3 regions of the Zhengella sedimenti genome follow, and region 3 is predicted to be linked to each of the others. Evidence: riboswitches for the same ligand, from Rfam matches in the RefSeq annotation. Region 3 holds a riboswitch; each other region holds the start of a gene.
The links. A riboswitch is a leader RNA that binds a small molecule or an ion and turns the genes downstream of it on or off. The one in region 3 is predicted to bind S-adenosylmethionine.
Positions count from the first base shown of each region.

Region 1: linked by a shared signal. The riboswitch ahead of ACLB6G_RS14135 (O-succinylhomoserine sulfhydrylase) and the one ahead of metK (methionine adenosyltransferase) in region 3 are both predicted to bind S-adenosylmethionine.
Region 2: linked by a shared signal. The riboswitch ahead of metA (homoserine O-acetyltransferase MetA) and the one ahead of metK (methionine adenosyltransferase) in region 3 are both predicted to bind S-adenosylmethionine.

Region 1 is NZ_JBKFFP010000005.1:36,377-43,707, forward strand. It holds gene ACLB6G_RS14110 (aspartate aminotransferase family protein) at 1-917, shown strand, start outside; gene argF (ornithine carbamoyltransferase) at 950-1,873, shown strand; gene ACLB6G_RS14120 (Hsp33 family molecular chaperone) at 1,876-2,853, shown strand; gene apaG (Co2+/Mg2+ efflux protein ApaG) at 2,869-3,261, opposite strand; gene ACLB6G_RS14130 (CDP-alcohol phosphatidyltransferase family protein) at 3,385-3,999, shown strand; gene ACLB6G_RS14135 (O-succinylhomoserine sulfhydrylase) at 4,005-5,195, opposite strand; SAM riboswitch at 5,238-5,316, opposite strand; gene ACLB6G_RS14140 (2'-deoxycytidine 5'-triphosphate deaminase) at 5,395-6,480, shown strand; gene ACLB6G_RS14145 (hypothetical protein) at 6,562-7,140, shown strand; gene ACLB6G_RS14150 (GtrA family protein) at 7,190-7,331, opposite strand, start outside.
Region 2 is NZ_JBKFFP010000001.1:820,108-827,438, reverse strand. It holds gene ACLB6G_RS04125 (5-formyltetrahydrofolate cyclo-ligase) at 1-598, opposite strand, end outside; RNA gene ssrS (6S RNA) at 660-817, opposite strand; gene ACLB6G_RS04115 (hypothetical protein) at 1,123-1,386, shown strand; gene ACLB6G_RS04110 (hypothetical protein) at 1,434-1,697, shown strand; gene ACLB6G_RS04105 (AAA family ATPase) at 1,829-2,671, shown strand; gene ACLB6G_RS04100 (DUF2161 domain-containing phosphodiesterase) at 2,676-3,389, shown strand; gene ACLB6G_RS04095 (fatty acid desaturase) at 3,367-4,368, opposite strand; SAM riboswitch at 4,516-4,594, shown strand; gene metA (homoserine O-acetyltransferase MetA) at 4,654-5,586, shown strand; gene ACLB6G_RS04085 (GNAT family N-acetyltransferase) at 5,600-6,061, shown strand; gene minC (septum site-determining protein MinC) at 6,165-6,881, shown strand; gene minD (septum site-determining protein MinD) at 6,912-7,331, shown strand, end outside.
Region 3 is NZ_JBKFFP010000003.1:8,392-15,722, forward strand. It holds gene ACLB6G_RS09465 (hypothetical protein) at 1-539, shown strand, start outside; gene ACLB6G_RS09470 (HIT domain-containing protein) at 1,036-2,031, shown strand; gene ACLB6G_RS09475 (DNA/RNA helicase domain-containing protein) at 2,045-4,012, shown strand; gene ACLB6G_RS09480 (thermonuclease family protein) at 4,021-4,686, opposite strand; SAM-I-IV-variant riboswitch at 5,079-5,180, shown strand; gene metK (methionine adenosyltransferase) at 5,443-6,582, shown strand; gene ACLB6G_RS09490 (hypothetical protein) at 6,641-7,331, shown strand, end outside.

The DNA of each region.
Region 1 (7,331 bases), on a different contig from region 3:
CCGACCGCGTCTTCTTCACCAATTCAGGCGCCGAGGCCCTGGAATGCGCGATCAAGACGGCGCGGCGTTATCATTACCAGAAGGGCCATCCCGAGCGCATCGACATCATCACCTTCGAGGGCGCGTTCCACGGACGCACGCTGGCCACCATCGCGGCCGGCGGCCAGGCGAAATACCTCGAAGGCTTCGGCCCCAAGGCGCCGGGCTTCATCCAGGTTCCGTTCGGCGACCGCGAGGCGCTGCTGGCGGCCATCGGCGAGACGACCGCCGCCATCCTCATCGAGCCCGTCCAGGGCGAGGGCGGCATCCGTCCGGTGTCCAGCGAGACGATGCGCGACCTGCGCGAATTGTGCGACAGCAACGGCGCGCTGCTGATCCTCGACGAGGTGCAGAGCGGCGTCGGGCGCACCGGCAAGCTGTTTGCCCATGAATGGTCGGGCGTGGCGCCGGACATCATGGCCATCGCCAAGGGCATCGGCGGCGGCTTCCCCGTCGGCGCCTGCCTTGCCACCGAAGAGGCGGCCGCCGGCATGGTCGCGGGAACGCATGGCACGACCTTCGGCGGCAACCCGCTCGCCATGGCGGTCGCCAACGCCGTCCTCGACGTCGTGCTGGAGGATGGCTTCCTTGACGAGGTGTCGCGCAAGGCGCTGCTGTTCAAGCAGGGCCTGGCCTCGGTGGTCGACGAATTCCCCGACGTGCTGGCTGAAGTGCGCGGATCGGGCCTGATGCTGGGCGTGAAATGCGTCATGCCGAACGCAACGGTCAATGCCGCCCTGCGCACGGCCAGGCTGCTGGCCGTTCCCGCCGGCGACAACGTGCTGCGCTTCCTGCCGCCGCTCACCGCCTCAGACGACGAGATCCGCCAGGCCGTCGAGCGGGTGCGCGAGGCCGCCGCCAGCCTTTCGGCGGCTTAGCCAATGACAAGAAACACGGATGGAGCCTAGCCATGGCCGGAACCATGCGCCATTTCCTCGACCTTTCCGCCGTCACCGCGTCCGAATTGCGCGGCCTGCTCGATAGCGCCCGCGAGATCAAGGCCGCCACCAAGGCCGGTCATGGTCCGCGCCCGCTGGAAGGCAAGGTCATGGCCATGATCTTCGAGAAACCGTCGACGCGCACCCGCGTCTCCTTCGATGTCGGCATGCGCCAGCTTGGCGGTGAAACCATCATGCTGACCGGCGCCGAGATGCAGCTTGGCCGCTCCGAGACCATCGCCGACACCGCGCGCGTGCTGTCGCGCTATGTCGATGCCATCATGATCCGCACCACCGAGCATTCCCGCCTGCTGGAACTCGCCGACGCGGCGACCGTGCCCGTCATCAACGGGCTGACCGATGACACCCATCCCTGCCAGATCATGGCCGACCTGCTGACATTCGAGGAGCATCGCGGCCCCGTGGCGGGCAAGCGCTTCGCCTGGACGGGCGACGGCAACAACGTGCTCCATTCGCTGATGGAAGCCTCGGCGCGGTTCCGGTTCGAACTGGCCATCGCCTATCCCGAGGGCAGCGAGCCCGCGCCGGCCTTCGTCGACTGGGCCCGCGAGAATGGCGGGACCATCACGCTCACCCGCGATCCGGTCGAGGCGGTTACCGGCGCCGACTGCGTCGTCACCGATACCTGGGTTTCCATGGGACAGGAGCATCGCGCCCGTGGCCACAACGTCTTCCTGCCCTATCAGGTGAACGCCGAACTCATGGCCCATGCCAGGCCCGATGCCCTCTTCATGCATTGCCTTCCCGCCCACCGGGGCGAGGAAGTGACCGACGATGTCATCGACGGCCCCCATTCGGTTGTCTTCGACGAGGCGGAAAATCGCCTTCATGCGCAGAAGGCCATTATCAACTGGTGCTTTGCGGCGGGGCTCTGACCGTGACGAACAATGACAAGGAGCTTGGCGAGATCGGACACGCCGGCGACGATGCCGTCGTGCCGTTTCAGGTTTCGGCCCTCGATGTGCGCGGGCGCATCGTTCAGCTGGGGCCGGAACTGGATTCCATCCTGGCCCGCCATGCCTATCCGCCGGAGGTCAGCCTGCTGCTCGCCGAGGCGGTCACGCTGGCCGTTCTGCTTGGCACATCGCTGAAGTTTAGCGGCAAGTTCATCTTCCAGACCCAGTCCGACGGTCCCGTCGACATGCTGGTTGCCGACTTCACCACACCCGACGGCGTGCGCGCCTATGCCCGCTATGACGGGGACAGGCTGGCCGAGGCGGTCGCGGCCGGCCGCACGGCGCCCGAGGAACTGCTCGGGACAGGCATCCTGGCGCTGACCATCGACCAGGGCGTCCACATGCAGCGTTACCAGGGCATCGTGGAACTGGACGGGTCCAGCCTCGAGGTCGTGGCGCAGAAATATTTCCGCCAGTCCGAACAGATCCCGACAGCCGTGCGCCTTGCTGCCGGCCAGCAGATCCTGTCCGGCAACCGCACGCAGTGGCGCGCCGGCGGTATCGTCGCGCAGTTCCTGCCCGATGCCCCGGAGCGCATGCGCATGCCGGACCTGCATGGGGGCGATGGCGACGACGGCAGCGGCCATGCGCCCGTGGACAATGCCTGGCGCGAGACCGAAGCGCTGCTGGCCACGATCGAGCCCACGGAACTCTGGGACCCCAGTGTCGGCGCCGAGCGCCTGCTCTACCGCCTTTTCCATGAGCACGGCGCGATCGTCTACGAACCGGCTGCGGTCCACGACAAATGCTCCTGCACGCGCGAGAAGATCGGCGCGATCCTGGACGGTTTCACCGCCGACGAGATCGAGGAAAGCATCGAGGACGGCAAGATCAGCGTCACCTGCGAGTTCTGCTCGACCAGCTATACCTTCGATCCCGGCGATTTCCGCGACAAGTAAACCGGATGCACCCGGTCAGTTGACCATGCGTGCCACGCCGGGAATGTCGAGCGAGAAGGCGGGAATGTCGACATCGAACTGCCGGCCATCGGCGTCGCTCATCGTGTAGCTGCCCTGCATGATGCCCGACGGTGTCGGCAACGGACAGCCGGACGTGTATTCATACTGCCCGCCCGGCGCGATGACCGGCTGCTCGCCGACGACGCCGGGACCGCGCACTTCCTCCACCCGTCCGAACCCGTCCGTGATCCGCCAGTAGCGGGACATCAGCTTGACCGCGACGGTCCCCCTGTTGGCGATCTGGACCTGGTAGGCCCAGAAATAGCGGTTCTCCTCCGGCGCGGATTCCTCGTCCAGATAGATCGGTTCGACGCTGACTTCGATGTTTTCCGTATTCGCGCGATACATGGCAAACTCCACATCCCGATCATACACCCGCCCCGCGCCCTGCCGTCAACGGTCTGCTCGCAAGCACTTGATTGGCAACGCGCGGGCGCATTTGCTACCCCTTCCCGCGAAAGGAGAGGGCACATGCTGGATGGCTGGGTGCGCAGGCGCATCGATCCGGGGCTGAGAGCCATGGCGCGGCGCATCGCCGCGGCGGGCATGAGCGCCAATCAGGTCACATGGGCCGGCTGGCTTGTCGGCATGGCCGCCGCCGCCGCCATTGCGAGCGGATGGCTTTGGACCGGGCTTGTCCTGCTGCTGGCAAGCCGGCTGGCCGACGGCCTTGATGGCGCCGTCGCGGCCATCAATGGCAAGACCGGCTATGGCGGCTATCTGGACATCGTGCTCGACTTCATCTTCTACGGTGCCATTCCGCTGGCTTTTGCCGCGCTCGACCCGCAGGCCAATGCGCTGGCCGCGGCGGCGCTCCTGTTCAGCTTCTACGCCAACGGCGCCAGCTTCCTCGCCTATGCCGTGCTGGCCGAACGCCATGCCATGGAGACGGTGGCGCGGGGCGACAAGTCGATCTATTTCACAACCGGCCTGGCCGAGGCCACCGAGACCATCGCGGTCTTCGCCGCCATGTGCCTGTTCCCGTCCTGGTTTGCCGTCATCGCATGGGGCTTTGCCGCCGTCTGCCTCTACACGGCAGCCATGCGCATCCTTCTGGCCCGGCGCACTTTCGCCGGGCGCGGCTGAGCGTTTCACACCCGCGCCAGCGCCTGTTCGATGTCGGCGATCAGGTCGTCGCCGTGTTCCAGTCCGACAGACAGGCGCACCGTGCCGGGCCGGATGCCCTGTTCCAGCCGCGCCTCTTCGCTCAGGTTCTTGTGCGTCGTCGTGGTGGGATGGGTCACGAGGCTCTTGGCGTCGCCCAGGTTGTTGGAGATGGCGAAGATCGAAAGCGCGTTCTCGAAGGCGAAGGCCGCTTTCTTTCCGCCCTTCAGCTCCATGCAGACCATGGTCGAGCCGCCCGTCATCTGCCGCGCCACGATGCCCGCCTGCGGATGGTCGGCCCGGCCGGGATAGATGACCTGCGCCACCTTGCCGTGGCCGGCCAGGAAATCGGCGATGCGCGCGGCCGACGCGGTCTGTTGCGCCACGCGCAGCGGCAGGGTTTCGAGCCCCTTGAGCAGGGTCCACGCGTTGAACGGCGAAAGGCTGGGGCCGGTGTGGCGGAAATAGTCGTGCAGGTTCTCGTCGATCCAGTCCTTCGACGACAGGACGATGCCGCCGAGGCACCGGCCCTGCCCGTCGATATGCTTGGTCGCCGAATAGACGATGACATGCGCGCCAAGCTCCAGCGGCTTCTGGTAGAGCGGTGTGGCGAAGACATTGTCCACGACGACCGTGATGCCGTTGGCATTGGCGATGTCCGCGACCGCGGCAATGTCGATGACCGCCAGCGTCGGATTGGTCGGGCTTTCCAGGAAGAACACCTTCGTGTTGGGCCGGCGCGCCGCTTCCCATTCCTCAAGCTTCGTCCCGTCGATGATGGTCGCCTCGATGCCGAATTTCGGGCACAGCGTCTCTGCCACCCAGCGGCATGAACCGAAAAGCTGCTTGGCGGCGACGAGATGGTCGCCGGCCTTCAACTGGCAGAGCAGGGCGGCCGACACGGCGGCCATGCCGGAAGCCATCGCGCGCGCATCCTCCGCGCCCTCCAACGCCGCCATGCGCTTCTCGAACATGTCGACGGTCGGGTTCGCATAGCGCGAATAGATGAAGCCGGGTTCCTCGCCCTTGAAACGGGCTTCCGCGGCTTCCGCGCTGTCATAGACAAAGCCCTGCGTCAGGTACATCGCTTCCGACGTCTCGCCAAACTGCGAACGCAGCGTGCCGCCATGAACGAGGGTGGTCTGCGGGTGGAGGGGGCGCTTCGTGTCGACCATCATGTCTGCCTTCACAAACAAAAAACCGGCCGCGAAAGTCGCAAAGCCGGTGTCATGCGGCCCCTTTTAGCGACTTGTTTAACGTGGCTGCAAGCCGGCCGGCCAAATCACCACGGGATAAACCGGCTTATATGGCCGCGCGCGCCTTGCGTCAACGAAGTTGCGCGCTAAAGCTGTCCGGTCAGACAGGGGAGTGGGCAAAGTGCGCCAGACAGGCATCCTGCCGGACCGGGACATAGCGGAACTGTTCAGCAAGGGCGGGCTGAAGAGCAGCCGTCCGCTGGACGACGACCAGATCCAGCCGGCGAGCCTGGACTTGCGCCTCGGCCACACGGCCTATCGCGTGCGCGCCTCCTTCCTGCCCGGCCCGGTGGCGACCGTGGAAAGCAAGCTGGACCGCCTCAAGCTGCACGAGATCGACCTGTCGGAAGGCGCCGTGCTGGAAACCGGCTGCGTCTACATCATCCCGCTGCTTGAAAGCCTCGCCCTGCCCGACACCGTCTCGGCCTCGGCCAATCCGAAAAGCTCCACCGGACGGCTCGACATCTTCACCCGCATCATGACCGACCATGGCCGCGAGTTCGACAAGATCGCGCGCGGCTATGCCGGTCCGCTCTTCATCGAGGTCAGCCCGCGAACCTTTCCGATTGTCGTGCGCACGGGATCGCGGCTGAGCCAGATCCGTTTCCGCACCGGTCATTCGCTGCTGTCCGAAGGCGAACTGATGCTCCTGCATCGCTCCGAGGCGCTGGTCGACGAGGGCGAGCCGCACATTTCCGGGGGTGGCCTGGCCGTGTCGATCGACCTGATGGGCGGCGAAGGCGGCCTCATCGGCTATCGCGGCAAGCACCACACCGGCCTTGTCGACGTGGACCGGCGCGCCGCCCACGACGTGCTCGACTTCTGGGAACCGCTGCAGGGCAGGGGGCTCGGCGAACTGGTGCTCGATCCGGACGAGTTCTACATCCTTGTCAGCCGCGAGGCTGTGCACGTGCCGCCCGACTTTGCTGCCGAGATGACGCCCTTCGATCCGCTCGTCGGCGAATTCCGCGTCCACTATGCCGGTTTTTTCGATCCCGGTTTCGGCCATGCCTCGGCCGGCGGTCAGGGTGCGCGCGCCGTGCTGGAAGTGCGCAGCCACGAAGTGCCCTTCATCCTCGAACACGGCCAGATCGTCGGCCGGCTGGTCTATGAGCACATGCTGGCCCGGCCGGACATGCTCTACGGCGCCGACCTGAAATCCAACTACCAGGCGCAGGGCCTGAAACTGTCCAAGCATTTCCGCTGAGCGTTTGCGCCTTGACGCCGGGCGGGCCGCATGGCTCGCTGGTCTGTGCAACACGTGCTTCACCGGAGCGGGGATACGGCAATGGCGATCTACCCGGAACTGGCCGAGAAATTCGAGAAGCTTCAGGACGATCTGGAAAAGGCGATTGCCGAGCAGCGCCAGGCCTTCAACTACCGCATCGAGCGTGGCCGTGTGGTCTTCGAGAAGGAGGTCCTGCGCCTGCACAGGCAGATGCGCACGCGCTTGCTGAGCTATGTCGCGGGCGCCCGGCTTCGCGTGGTCCTGACGGCGCCCTTCATCTATTCCGTCTTCGTTCCGCTCGTCCTGCTTGACCTCTTCGTCACGATCTACCAGGCCGTCTGTTTCCCCGCCTACGGCCTGCAAAAGGTGCGCCGGGGCGACTATATCGTCTTCGACCGCTACAAGCTGGCCTATCTGAACGGGCTGGAAAAGCTCAATTGCTGGTATTGTTCCTATGCCAACGGCCTGCTTGCCTATGTGCGCGAGATCGCCGCGCGCACGGAAACACGCTGGTGCCCGATCAAGCATGCAAGGCCAGCCAAGGGGGTTCATCCCTACCATGCCGGTTTCGCGGATTTCGGCGATGCCGAGGCCTATCAGGCGCGCAGTGTCGCCGCCGCCACGGACAGCCAGGGCTGAAATGTCCATGTCCGCTGGCCGGGCGGCATGAATCCTGGCAGGCCGTTCGCTATTCTCCGGCCCTGCGCCAGATCGCGTAGCCCGGGATTTCCGTGTCGAGACGGTAGTCGCGCCAGGCGCCGGCGAAGTCCGGATCGGCCTTGAGGAAGGCCAGCCAGTCGAACGGGATGTCGCCGAAGCCGGTCTTTTCC
Region 2 (7,331 bases), on a different contig from region 3:
TATCCGTTTCGGCCTGCAGGGCGCCATCGAACGGGCGTAAGCCGCTTTCGGTCCAGATCGCATCGAGCGGAACGTCGTGGGCCTCGGCCGGCACGGCGTCGACCTGCTGGCAATCAAAGGCCATGCCGATGAGTCGCGGCCGGTTGCCGGCCGCGCGCAACCCGGCAATGGCCCGGTCGTAATAGCCCGCGCCATAGCCGATCCGGTTGCCGGCCGCATCGAAGGCCGCCAGCGGCATGAGCATCAGGCCCGGTTGCAGGCGTTCGGCCTCCGGCGGCGGGGCGAGCGTGCCGAACCCGTTGTCGATGAGGGGAGAACCGCGCACCAGGGCGCGAAACTCGATGGTCTGCCGGTCGATCATCGCAGGCACGCAGAGCCGCGCGCCCCGCGCCGCCAGCGCCATCATCAGCGGCCGGATGTCCAGTTCGGTCCGGATGGGAAGGAAGCCGGAGACCACCTCTCCCGGATCGAGCGCGACCAATCCGGCCTCGTCTGAGAGCTTCATGGCCACCTCGATGCGGTAACCGGCATCCAGCCGGTCGCGGCGTGCCAGCGCCTCCATGCGCAATTGCTTCTTGATGGATTTCGTTTCGCTCATGGCCCGCTTATGCCGGGGCGATGCCCGTTTGGCTAGCCGGGATGCGACACTGAAGGCCAAGGTGCGATCCACGGCGACCGATGGAAAGATTGATCCCGGGAACCTACAGCGTAGGTGGGCGCCGTATGACCAAGCCCACGGGCAAGACCAGGGACAGCTCCCTAGGAGATCAATAAGGCCCCGGGGAAGTGTTATTCCTGTCGGGAAGCGCAGACCGCACATGCAATATAGGCCTGTGCAGGCCTCTTCGCCAGTCCCGCCAGACAGCGGCGTGACGATTGTTCACAGAAGAGCGAACACACTGTTCTTCAAAGATTTTTCTATAAATCCGCATTCACGAAAACGCGACTGAACGATCACGAAAAGGTCGCTCTTCGTTGTTTTGCAAGTGTGCCGGCCCTGCACCATCTTCCACTTATCGGAACGCGGACAACCCGCGCCGGACCTGATCCCGGGAAGGGACAGTCGAACAGCCGGGCCCTCCTCCCAAGACCCCGGCCGCACCATGAAGAAGGAAGAACACCATGAAGAAGTTCGTCATCGCCGCATCGCTCGTCGTCGCCGCCACCGGCATGGCCGCCGCCGAAAGCAACGTTCTCTACACCGGCAACTACTCCGCCAGCGTCATCGAACAGTATGGCGCGCCCGGCGTCATGGCTTCCGGCACCGTGAACTACGACATCGACCGCACCGCCACGGCGTCCATCACCGCGCCGTCCGCCGGCGACCGCATGGTCCATGGCAACTACTCCGCCAATGTGACCGCGTTCGACCGCTACGGCCGCTGATCACCTTCCAGCAGTCTCATCAACACATCGCAACAAGGATCAGAACCATGAAGAAGCTCATCATCGCCGCATCGCTCGTCGTCGCCGCCACCGGCATGGCCGCCGCCGAAAGCAACGTTCTCTACACGGGCAACTATTCCGCAAGCGTCCTGGAGCGGCATGGCGCGGCCGGCGTCACCCCGATCGCCTCCGTCGATTACGATCTCGACCGCACCGCCACGGCGTCCATCACCGCGCCGTCCGCCGGCGACCGGATGGTTTATGGCAATTATTCCGGCAATGTGACGGCGTTCGACCTCTACGGCCGTTGATCGCCGATCCGGCCCTGACCGGTGAAAGGCCCGCGCCTGGCGCGGGCCTTTTGCTGTCCGGCCCTTGCGGATGCCGGGCGCGCTGCCTAATGTCGCCGCCGGCAGGACAAAGGCAAAAGGCAAGGGAGCCCATGCGTTTCGAGGGAACCGAACATTACGTCGCCGACAAGGATCTGATGATCGCTGTCAACAGCGCCATCGCGCTGGAGCGCCCGCTTCTCGTCAAGGGCGAGCCGGGCACGGGCAAGACGGAACTCGCCAAGCAGGTGGCCGCCGCGCTCGGCCTCGATCTCATCGAGTGGCACATCAAGTCGACCACCAAGGCGCAGCAGGGGCTCTACGAATATGACGCCGTCAGCCGCCTGCGCGACAGCCAGCTCGGCGACGAGCGTTTCAACGACATCCGCAACTACATCAAGCGCGGCAAGCTGTGGGAAGCCTTCCAGGCCGAACGCAAGATCGTCCTGTTGATCGACGAGATCGACAAGGCCGACATCGAGTTCCCCAACGACCTGTTGCAGGAACTCGACAAGATGGAATTCCATGTCTACGAGACCGGCGAGACCGTGCGCGCGAAAGTCCGGCCCATCGTCATCATCACCTCGAACAACGAGAAGGAACTGCCGGACGCCTTCCTGCGCCGCTGCTTCTTCCATTACATCCGCTTCCCCGATGCCGAGACGCTGAAAAGGATCGTCGACGTACATTATCCGGGGATCAAGCAGCGCCTCGTCTCCCAGGCGCTCAGCCAGTTCTACGAGATCCGCGACGTGCCCGGCCTGAAGAAGAAGCCGTCCACCTCCGAGGCGCTCGACTGGATCCGCCTGCTCGTCGCCGACGAAGTGGATCCCGAAACCCTGCGCTCCGACCCGAAGAACGCCCTGCCCAAGCTGCATGGCGCGCTTCTGAAGAACGAGCAGGACGTCCACCTTTTCGAACGGATGGCCTTCCTCGCCCGCCAGCGCGGCAATTGAGGCCATGGCCGGGCGGGCCGGCGCCGGTGGCGGCAGGGTTCGCCCGCGCGAAACCGATCTCTACCAGCCCGTCAAGGCCCTGCTGGAACGCCAGGGCTACACGGTCAAGGGTGAGATCGGCGCGGCCGACATCGTCGCAAGGCGCGGCGGCGAGGATCCGGTGATCGTGGAATTGAAGGCCGGGTTTTCATTGACCCTTTTCCATCAGGCCATCGAGCGCCAGAAGATCACCGACCATGTCTATGTCGCCGTGCCGCGCGGGACCGGTGCGGCATTTCACAAGGCGTTGAAGGCGAACATCGCGCTGTGCCGGCGGCTCGGCCTCGGCCTCATCACCATCCGCCTGGCCGACGGCTTCGCAGAGATCCGCCTCGATCCGGCCCCCTACAGCCCGCGCAAGTCGAAGCCGCGCAAGGGCCGCCTTCTCAGGGAGTTCGAACGGCTTGTCGGCGATCCGAATACCGGCGGGTCCGTGCGCACCGCCATCACGACGGCCTACCGCCAGGACGCCATGCTCTGCCTCGCCCATCTGGCGTGCAACGGGCCAAGCAAGGCCGCGCTCGTGGCCCGTGCGACCGGGGTGGAAACGGCCCGGCGCATCATGGCGGACAATCACTATGGCTGGTTCGAGAGGGTCGCGACCGGGATCTACGCCATGAGCCCGAAAGGGCGCGAGGCGGCCGGCCAGGCCGCGCCTACGCCGCCTCCATCCGCCTGAAGTCGGCAAAGGAGACCAACCTGTGGGTGGGCTCATCCCATAGCGTCAGGCGGACGCATTTCAGGCTCTGCCAGAAGGTCAGGCGGCCCTTGTCGCGGAATTCCGGATAGGCCTTCAGCACTTCGGGCAGGCGCCAGAAGGGCACGCGCGCCGCAAGGTGATGCACATGGTGGATGCCGATATAGCCGGTGGCCCACATCAGCGGCCGCGGCAGGTCATAGAACGAGGATCCCTCGAGGGCGGCCTGCTCGCGCTCCCATTCCGGCGCCCGCGCCCAGAAGGTCGGGTCGAACTGGTGCTGGATGTAGAAGAGCCACACGCCGGCCACCGCGCCCATCAGGATCACCGGAAGATGGACCGCCAACATCACCTGCCAGCCGAAGACGTACCACAACGCGCCGTGGAAAAGGAGAATCCCGGCATTGGTGCCGAGCGCGGAAACCCAGGCTTCACGGCGGTCGGTGAAACCCGAAGGCCAGCGTTGCTGGACCAGGAACACATAGGCCGGCCCGATGACGAACATCACCAGCGGATGGCGGTAGGCGCGATAGGCAAGCCGGCCCCACAAGCCCAGCGCGCGGTATTCCTCCGTCGTCAGCGTGCTGATGTCGCCGATGCCGCGCCGGTCGAGATTGCCGGAACCGGCATGATGCAGGTTGTGGCTGTGGCGCCAGTAGCCATAGGGTGTGAAGGTCAGCACGCCGAGCAACCTGCCGACTCGGTCGTTCAGCGCCGCCGTGGTGAACAGCGAACCGTGACCGCAATCGTGCTGGATGATGAACAGCCGCACCAGCATGAGCGCCGCAAGCGGCAGAAGCGGCAGCGACAGCAGCCAATGGCCTGCGGCAAAAAGCAGCGCCGCCGCCAGCCAGAGCACAGCCAGGAGTCCGAGCGTCAATGCCAGTTCGCGAAATCCGCGCCTGTCATCGGCTTGTGCGAACGACCGCAAGCGGCCGCTCCAGCGCTTTGTATCCTTCATGGTCCTCCCCGTCCGCCGCCAGGCGGCAAAGTCTGGTGATCTTGTTTTCTGCCCGGTAAACGTTTTTTCCGTCAAAAGCGAGGCCAACTGTTGTCGCACTTGCGGCAAATGACGTGGCAGATTGACCCTGTGAGCGCCAAGCGCTAGTTTCGCCGCCGTGGTGATTTGGCCGGCCGGCTTGCAGCCACGTAAAACAACTCGCTAAAAGGGCCGCGGACAGCAGGAGCGTCACGGAACCGGCAGCGAAGTCATTGCGGCCGGTCGTTAGAGTTCTGGAGTCCGAACATGCCGATCCGCATTCCCGATGCCCTCCCCGCCCGCGACATCCTCGTGCGCGAGGGCGTGTCCGTGATGAACGAATCATCCGCGATTCGCCAGGACATCCGGCCGTTGCAGATCGCGCTCCTGAACCTGATGCCCAACAAGATCCGCACCGAGACCCAGATCGCGCGGCTGATCGGTGCCACACCGCTTCAGATCGAGTTCTCGCTGGTGCGCGTGAGCGGCCACACGCCGAAGAACACGCCGGCCGATCACCTGATTTCCTTCTACCAGACCTGGGAAGAAGTCCGGCACCGCAAGTTCGACGGATTCATCATCACCGGCGCGCCTATTGAACTGCTGCCCTTCGAGGACGTGGCCTACTGGGAGGAAATGGAAGCCATCTTCGACTGGACGGTAACCAACGTCCACTCCACCTTCAACATCTGCTGGGGCGCCATGGCCGCCATCTGGCACTTCCACAAGGTGCCGAAATACGCGCTGGAAAAGAAGGCGTTCGGCGTCTACCGCCACAAGAACCTCAACCCCGTCTCGCCCTATCTCGCCGGCTTTTCGGACGATTTCCAGATCCCGGTCTCGCGCTGGACAGAGGTGCGCAAGGCCGACCTGGAAGGCAAGAACGGCCTGGAACTGCTGATGGACAGCCCCGACACCGGTCCCTGCCTGATATCCGAGAAGGCCGGCAACCGGCTCTACATCTTCAATCACATCGAGTATGATTCCACCTCGCTGAAGGAGGAGTACGAGCGCGATGTCGCGGCCCATGTGCCGATTTCAGTGCCGCACAACTACTACCCGGACGACAACCCGGCCAACCAGCCGCTCAATCGCTGGCGCTCCCACGCCCATCTCCTGTTCGGCAACTGGATCAACCAGGTCTACCAGACCACTCCCTTCGACATGGATGATATCGGACGCGACCGCCAATGGCTGTGATTGTGAGGATGTGATGACGCAAATCGCGGGACTGACGATCCGGCCGCTGGAAGCCGGAGATGAAGAGCAATGGCGCCGGCTCTGGACGGCCTATCTGGACTTCTACGAGACAGCGGTGTCCGAAGAGGTATACCGCTCGTCCTTCGAACGCATTCTGCGCGGCAATGCCGGGGCTCCGGGCGAATTTCGCGGCCTGCTGGCGCTGAAGGATGGCAGGCCGGTCGGCCTTGTCCATTTCCTGTTCCATCGCCACGGCTGGAAGATCGAGGACGTCTGCTATCTGCAGGACCTCTATGCCGATCCGCAGGTGCGCGGCACCGGTGTCGGACGCGCATTGATCGAGGCGGTCTATGCCGCCGCCGACGCGCAAGGATGTCCCGCGGTCTACTGGCTGACGCAGGAATTCAACCATGAAGCCCGCAGGCTCTATGACCGTGTCGCCACGGTGACGCCCTTCATCAAGTATGCCCGTTAGGCCACCCGCCGGACTGCCATCTGGCGGCATGGCGCGGGGCGCCCCGTTAACCATTTGTTAACCATGGTTAACCTATCCATCAGGTAAGAGAATCTTTACCTGGATGACCAGAGTGTTAACCGGCACGACCCAAGCCATTCGCCTCAAGGGACGCTCGTTCCTGGCCATCGTCCTGAGCCCGGAACTGCCGCTCGACGACTGGTTCGAGCGTTTCGACGCGCTCGCTTCCCGTTCGGCGGGTTACTTCCTCAAGCGCCCCGTCATGCTCGACGTGACCGGAATGGAGATTGACGGCGCCATGCTGCGCGATCTCGTCATGCGGTTGGCCGACAGGAATGTCCGCATCATGGGGATCGAGGGGGCCGGCGCGACCGAACTCGGGCCCGATCTGCCGCCCGCCATGAGCGGCGGCCTGCCCGCATCGGCCGTGGAGGGCGACGATGAGGGTGGCGCCATGGCACCGGGGCAGACGCCGGCAACGGAACCGGCGAATGCCCCCGCGCTCATGGTCACCGAGCCGGTGCGATCCGGACAGGCCCTGGTCAGCGATGGCGACATCACCATTATCGGTTCCGTCGCTTCGGGTGCCGAGGTCATCGCTGGCGGTTCCGTCCACGTCTACGGCACGTTGCGCGGACGCGTGATGGCCGGATCGGGCGGCGATGGCCGGGCACGCATCTTCTGCCGCCGGCTGGAGGCCGAACTCGTCGCGATCGCCGGATATTACCAGACCTCCGAGGATCTGGATCCCGGCCTGCATGGCCAGCCCGTGCAACTCTGGCTGGAAGGCGAAAGCATATTGGCGCAGCGATTCAACTGAACCCGGCTGGGTTCGAAGAGGGAGAACGGAATGGGCAAGGTGATCGTGGTCACGTCCGGCAAGGGCGGGGTGGGCAAGACGACGTCGACGGCGGCGCTCGGCGCGGCCCTGGCGCAGAACGGCGACAAGGTCGTCGTGGTGGATTTCGACGTGGGCCTGCGCAATCTCGACCTGGTCATGGGCGCCGAGCGGCGCGTCGTCTATGACCTGATCAACGTGATCCAGGGCGAGGCGAAGCTGGCGCAGGCGCTGATTCGCGACAAGCGCCTCCAGTCGCTCTACCTGCTGCCGGCTTCCCAGACCCGCGACAAGGACAAGCTGACGGCTGAAGGCGTGGAGAAGGTGATCACGGCGCTGAAAAGCGCCTTCGACTGGGTCATCTGTGACAGCCCGGCCGGGATCGAGCGCGGCGCCACGCTGGCCATGCGCCATGCCGACGCCGCCATCGTC
Region 3 (7,331 bases):
CAAATCTGTACCAGGGTGACTTTCCGGCTTCGCAGTTGTCGCCGAAGATGGCTCGTTGGGCCGGAAAAGCGATGCACCAAATGCGATCGAAATTCTCGCAGGAAGTTGCTCGAAGAATGACTGAATTCGGCTGGGAAACTGAATACGAGGTCGCGCTCACAAAACTGCTAGGTAAGGGGCTGGATGCTGACTACGGGGACATTGATGTCCTGGCTTGGGAGGTTTCTTCTGGCCGAGTACTTCTCATGGAATGCAAGGACCTCCAGTTCCGCAAGACAGACGGCGAAATTGCTGAGCAACTGTCGGATTTCCGTGGAGAGCTAAATCGAGACGGAAAACCTGACCTACTTTTGAAGCATCTGCGACGTGTTGAGGTAGTGAGCAAGGAATTGGATCGGGTTTCAAAGTACACGGGTATCTCGACACCTCGAATCGAAGGCCATTTGGTGTTCAAGAATCCCGTTCCAATGAAGTTTGCCTGGGATCATATGGCCGAAAGGATATCGCTTTCATTGGCAAGCGAGCTTGATCAAATCTGAATGACATTGTGATGGACGAAAACGTCAAGACCGCCTGATCATTGGTCAACCCAACCCGTTGACCCGCCCCCCCGAAGGTGATTTGCTTGTGTCTGGGTTGCCTGTCGGGCACGATTGAAACGGTCAATTTGTCAGAATTACCGTCACCTGTTTATGTCTGGAATGCTGCTGCGAGCAGTCGTCGTTGACATCGCCAGCCGATGTCCGCTTCGGGCCGGAAACGCCAGTGTGGCCACTGCGGACGAATGTCGGCTTGGCCCAATCGCCACCAATAACCAGACCGTCTCCTCACGGCCCCCATTCGGCCGCTCGTTAGCGTCGGCTTAGATTTGTGCCGTTGGTGCTTGCGGATTACAGCACGCGCGAAGTGGCCACCAGAACCGGTAACTTTTCGTTCCCGAAAGAACCGGACACTGGAAACCAGCTCGCGAAGGTGCCAACCTGTCGATGGATTTTGATGACCAATCAACGGATTTCCGCCTTCGGTAGGGGCAACATGAAACCTGAAGACCTGCATCGATACGTCTCCGAGCACATGCGTATGTCGCACGTGTATCAGCCGGTGATGCTGCGGGAATTGCTTGTCTCGGGTGGCGAGGCAACCGTCGAACAGATCGCCAAGGCGTTACTTTCGCATGACCGCTCACAGGTCGAGTATTACGAAATCCGAACCAAGAGCATGGTGGGTAAGGTCCTCACGAACAACGGTGTCGTCGTCCCGGTCAAAGAGGGGAACCGAATCGTAGGGTATCGATTGAAACACCTGGTCGAAATGGACATCGAGGATCGAGACCGGCTGATTGCAGAGTGCGAAGCCAAGATCGCTGACTACATCGAACGACGCGGCAGTAACATCTGGCAGCACCGCTTCAATGCGACGGGGTATGTGCCCGGTTCGATCCGATACGAAGTCCTCAAGCGCGCCAAGTACCGCTGTGAACTATGCGGCGCAACAGCCGAAGACATGGCCCTTCATGTCGATCACATCGTCCCGCGCAACAGGGGTGGTCAGGACGACCTGAGTAACTTTCAGGCGCTCTGCATCACGTGCAACACAAACAAGCGCGACCAGGACGACGCGGACTTTCGTGGAGTGGCAGAAAGCTACGGGCACCGCGAAGAGGGATGCATTTTCTGCGAGGTTCCCGCGGATCGCGTGATTGCTGAGAACGAGCTGTGCTACGCGATTAGGGATGGATTTCCAGTCACACCACTGCACACGCTGGTCATCCCGAAGCGGCACGTGCCCGACTACTTCGACCTCTTCCAACCCGAACTGAATGCGATCCGCCAAATACTGGATGATCTGCGTTCAAGTATTCAAGACGATGACCCAACCGTCTCCGGGTTCAACGTTGGTGTGAACGCCGGGGCGTCTGCTGGACAGACAATCTTTCACTGTCATGTGCATTTGATCCCGCGCCGAGACGGCGACGTTCCCAGCCCTCGTGGGGGCGTGCGGGGCGTCATTCCCGGGAAGCAATCCTATTGAAGAAATATCGGTGATGGTGACCAAGTCATATTTTGCAGCAAGCGTTCCAGATTTTCTGGCTCGATCGACGGAAGATATCCTCGGTCGTATGGCGACGCGGGTAGGCTCTGAATACAGCGGGAGCGAGACCCAGCAAATCCGTGCTTGGCGCATTCAAATCGACTTGTTGAAAAACGCCCTGAGAAACGTAGCCAGCGATCGATGGTGCATTCTTCTTGAGTTACCGCTTCTGCGGTTAGGGCGACGCATCGATACCATCATTTTGATCGGCGACGCGGTCGCCTGCGTAGAGTTCAAGATTGGGGCAACGAGTTTCACCGGCGCAGATGTTGACCAGGCAGTCGATTACGCCCTCTGCCTACGAGACTTTCATGCAGCCAGTCACGGCAAGCGCATCGTCCCAGTGCTCTGCAGCGAACAGGCGCGCAGGGCCCAACTGCCCGAGAATATCGCCTTCATCGATGATGTGAGCCAGTGCATTCGGACAAATGGCGAAGGTCTTTCGCGCGTTCTCAATGCGATCGAGGACAAATCTGGGGGGGGTCAGATCGACTGGCAGTCATATGACGCCGCAAGCTACAGTCCAACGCCTGATATCGTAGCGGCGGCTCGCAACCTGTATGCCGGACACTCAGTTAAAGAGATCGGCCGCGCGGACGCGACGGCTGAGGCGTTGGAGCGAACAGCCAACAGATTGAAGGAAATAGCTGAAGAAGCGCGCAATGAGCGAAAGAAGGTGGTCTGTTTCGTTACAGGTGAACCTGGCTCGGGAAAGACGCTCTTGGGATTGGATTTGGTGTTCTCAGGAACTGCCGGCCGTGTCGCTGGTGAACCCGCGGCCCTTCTGAGCGGTAACCGCCCTTTGGTTTATGTCCTTCAGGCGGCGATCGCAGAGGATGCGCGTCAACGTGACGGTATCAAGGCGGACGAAGCTAAGCGTAGAGCGCAACAAGCACTTCAGACTCTTCTGGGGTATCTGAAAGATCATGCCGACGCAGACACCCACCCACCAGAAAACGTTATCGTATTCGACGAGGCGCAGCGCGCGTGGGATGCAGAAACCGGTCTGAAGTTGCTCGGGCGAGCAAAATCAGAGCCTGAGTTGTTCATGGAGATCATGGGGCGTCTCCCCTGGGCGTGCCTAGTTTGCCTCGTGGGTGCGGGACAGGAAATCAACCGAGGCGAAGGAGGTCTCGCCCTATGGGGTGAGGCACTCGCAAGACATGGGGACTGGACTGCACATATTTCAGAGAGGGCATTGGCTGCAAGAGAGGGCTTGCTTGGGTTCTTTGATATCGCGTCTGACGCAGACGTATCGCTTGTAAACGACCCGGATCTGCATCTGAACTCGAACCTCAGAGCGTATCGTAACAATCTCCACGGTGCTTGGGTTGCTGCCTTGTTGGACGGCGACATTCAAACCGCGCGCGATATAGCATCCGAGATGGAACACGCTCCCGCCTTTGTGACGCGCGATCTTTCAGAAATGAAAGCTTGGCTGAAAGTGCGGCGTCGAGGCGACCAGCGCGTTGGGCTGCTCGCCAGCAGCGGTGCAACGCGTCTCGTCGCTGAAGGCGTGCTGCCTTCGCCTCGTTCCGACGATCTCGGCACTGTCGTGCACTGGTTCCTCAAACCTGAAGGGGACTTCAGATCCTCGAACGCGTTAGAAACGCCACTTTCTGAGTTCGTGTGCCAGGGTCTTGAAATCGACTACGCAGGTTTGTGCTGGGGCAATGACTTGATCTGGTCCGGTGAAGCGTGGGTTCCGAGAAAGATGCGCGCGCCCAACTGGCAACTTCTTCGAAAATATGTAGAGCAACAGTATCGCATCAACACTTACCGGGTTCTGTTAACCCGCGGGCGTGCTGGGACAGTGATTTATGTCCCTGAGGGCGATGAGACGGACAGTACTCGAAGACCGAAAGATTTCGATGGCATTTTCAATGTGCTCATTGCCGCGGGCTGTCAGCGCCTATCATGACGACCAGATCACCAGAAACGACCACAGTAACCGCCGCGGATCATTATTGCGCCAAGGTCCCGCCCGTCCTGCAGCCGGCAACTCCCTATCTTGCGATCGTAGCTCGTGCGACCGTTTAGGTAGCAAGTCAGTATCTGCCCAGCTACAAGCGTCCGCATTCGAGCCGTCGCGCGTTCACCCGCGCTGGTTCCCGACTCGGCACAATCAAGAGAGCCGAAACGGATAGGGATCCCAGATACCTCGATCGTGTCGCCGTCCCGCACATGGGTTACGCGTCCGACGATTTCCTGGCCGCTGGAGATAGCCACGACGGGACCAAAGTATTCCGGAAAACGTTCTGCGCCAATGTACATGAAAACAAGACCCAGCGTGATGGCGATGATTGCCAGTCCGATAGCCGGTTGCCATCCACGTCTTCGGCGTTGTCCAAACCCATGGCCGTTCGGTCTACGTGACCCGTGAGCGTTCTGTTGCTTCGGTTCACCATATTTGCCCGTCAGCTTCATGAGGTGCCGGAACTCCTTGTCACTCAAAAAGGTCCGGGATCCGTACTGATCGAGCTTCGCCTGCATATCGCGGAGAAATTTTCGTTCCGCATCTTTCAGCGCGGTTGATACCAGCGCAAGTCTGATCGCGCGTTGAATGTCATCGAACTTTTCTCGTGAGAAATGCATAGTATAGCAGTAGAAATATGGCGAACGAGGCAGTCAAGTCACTGAGGCTCTTCATTAACACGTGACATGCCACTGGATGACAATTCAATGGCATGTCACCGGTTCTCCAGGGAACCCGCCCAAAAGCAGACACGCAACAATCGACCCCTAAAGCCGCCTGCGCGGTCGCTGTTCTGCAACCATCTATCCGGGCCGCATCTAGCAGACGATCTTGTCCATCGAAGCCATGGCCATGGTTGAGGAACTCGCCAAACCGATCCGACTGAATGGGTACGCATTGTGTTGGTGAGGGAGGTGCTATGCGCTGAACGTGTACGCACCAGCTTTGCTTGATAATCGACTTCGGCCTGGGCAGCCGCTTGTTCATCAGCGAGATTCATTGTACGAAAGCCATCAAGCATCAGGATGAGGGTGTAGCCCTCGCCAACCTGCCCGCCCGGGCAAGGTGGTACCCGAACAGGGGATGCGGCCAACTGGCAACCAAGCGGGCCCATCAATCAATTTCTCCTGCTGCGATCTTTGGCTGACCTCGCTTGGTTTGGCGCGGTCGGAAACATGTGCGGCTGCATCATGATCATCAGCCGCGCGAGGATGAAGCCACACGTGCGGTCGCAGCAGAACTGTACAGGAGGAACTCGACCAACAAGGAAGACAGCAGAAACCACCGGGTGACCGACCCATTCGGTCCGGCATTTGATTTTCAGCTTGTGCGCCGTGGGATGACCCCAGAAGCACTAAAGAGAGAAAGATATTGATATGCTCGTTCAGTCCGGCCTGTTCACATCGGAAAGCGTCTCCGACGGCCACCCCGACAAGATCTGCGACCAGGTCTCAGACACCATCCTGGACGCATGCCTCAGCCAAGATCCGGGATCGCGCGTCGCCATCGAAACGGCCCTGAAGGGCCGCACGCTCTGTCTTCTCGGGGAAATCACCACGGGTGCCCAGTTGGACCTTGGCGCCATCGCAAGAGGCGTTCTTTGCGACATCGGTCATGCAGGCGGGCACTGGGGTCTTGATCCCGACAACCTCATCGTCATCGAGGATGTCACCCTGCAGTCGCCGGAGATCAAGGCTGGCGTGGATGGGCTGGAACTCGGGGCAGGGGACCAGGGCATCATGTTCGGCTTTGCGTGCGACGAAACCGATGCCTTGATGCCGCTGCCGATTGAACTTGCCCATGCCTTGATGCGCCGGCAGCGCGAACTCCGCCTCTTGCCCGAGGGCGCGCTGCTGGGTCCGGACGCGAAGTCCCAGGTGACCGTGGCGTACGAGAATGGCCGACCTGTCGGCATCGATACCGTCGTCGTCTCGACGCAACACGATGCGCAACTGGCTCTCGCTGACCTGCGCGACCTGGTCAGAACCTCGCTCATCGAACCGGTCCTCGGCGACTGGCTGAGGCCGGATGTGAAGATCTTCATCAATCCGGCCGGCAGCTTCGTTCATGGCGGGCCCGCGGCGGATGCGGGGCTCACGGGCCGGAAGATCATTGTCGATACCTATGGTGGCTATGCCCGCCATGGCGGCGGCGCGTTCTCCGGAAAGGATGCGACCAAGGTGGACCGGTCCGCCGCCTATGCGGCTCGCCAGCTTGCACGCGATGTCGTCGCGCGGGGGTGGGCGCGTGCCTGCGAAGTCCGTGTGGCCTACGCAATCGGAATGTCCAGGCCGATCGATGTTCGCTTTGACACGTTCGGCACGTCCGATGGTCAGGATCCTGCTGTCCGCTACCGCGGCGAGGGGATCGATCTCTTCGACCTGATGCGCCCGGCTTCGATCCTTCGACGGCTGAACCTTGATCAGCCAGCCTTCCGCACGACCTCGACCTTTGGTCATTTCGGCCGTCCGGAATTTTCCTGGGAGAAGGCCGTCGTGGGTGACGTGGAGCGATGACGCAGATGACTTCATCGCATCGCACATCACCGGCCAGGACGAACAGGGAAAACCGGACATGAAGACGAAGGAAGCCAGAGAACTCGATGCGAAACTGAAGGCGCTCGGGATTCACACGCCATCCAGGGAACTCTTGAAGAGATTGTCGATGGAGGACCTGCGCTATCTGATTGAACCGCCGAGCAGACTGAAAACGACATATGTTTACGACCGCAACATCTCCGTTGAAGGAGAGGAGCTTCGCAAATGGATCGACATGGGCTTGATCTCGATCGATGCGACGAAGGCCAAGGCTGCAGGCTACACACCTGAAGCGCTGGAAGAGCTGATCCACGTTTACGGTCAGATCGATCCACAGCGCAAACGCGAGTCGGTGATATGGGCCCTGATCCAGAAACCCGTTTCCGCCGACTTCCTGCGCGCGTGCCAAGCACGCCGCTATGACGTCGATTGGGTGCGCGAGGCGATCGACGACGGGGCATCCATTGAAGCCATGGATGGTCTGAAGCAGTCCGGCATCCCGCTCCATTTCATGCCGGTTGCCGGCGCCCTTGATCGAGGGGAAAGTCGTTGTGACGCTGCCGCGCTGAAGCTCTGGTATGACACGGCGATCGAACCGTCGGTGGCTGCGCGGCTCATTGATGCCGAGGTGGGGCCTGAAGAGGCGCAACTCTGGTACAAACACGGGTTCCTGTCGAAGGAGATCATTGAAAGCAAGCGCAGGGGCCTGCGTCTGGAGGATCAGCTTG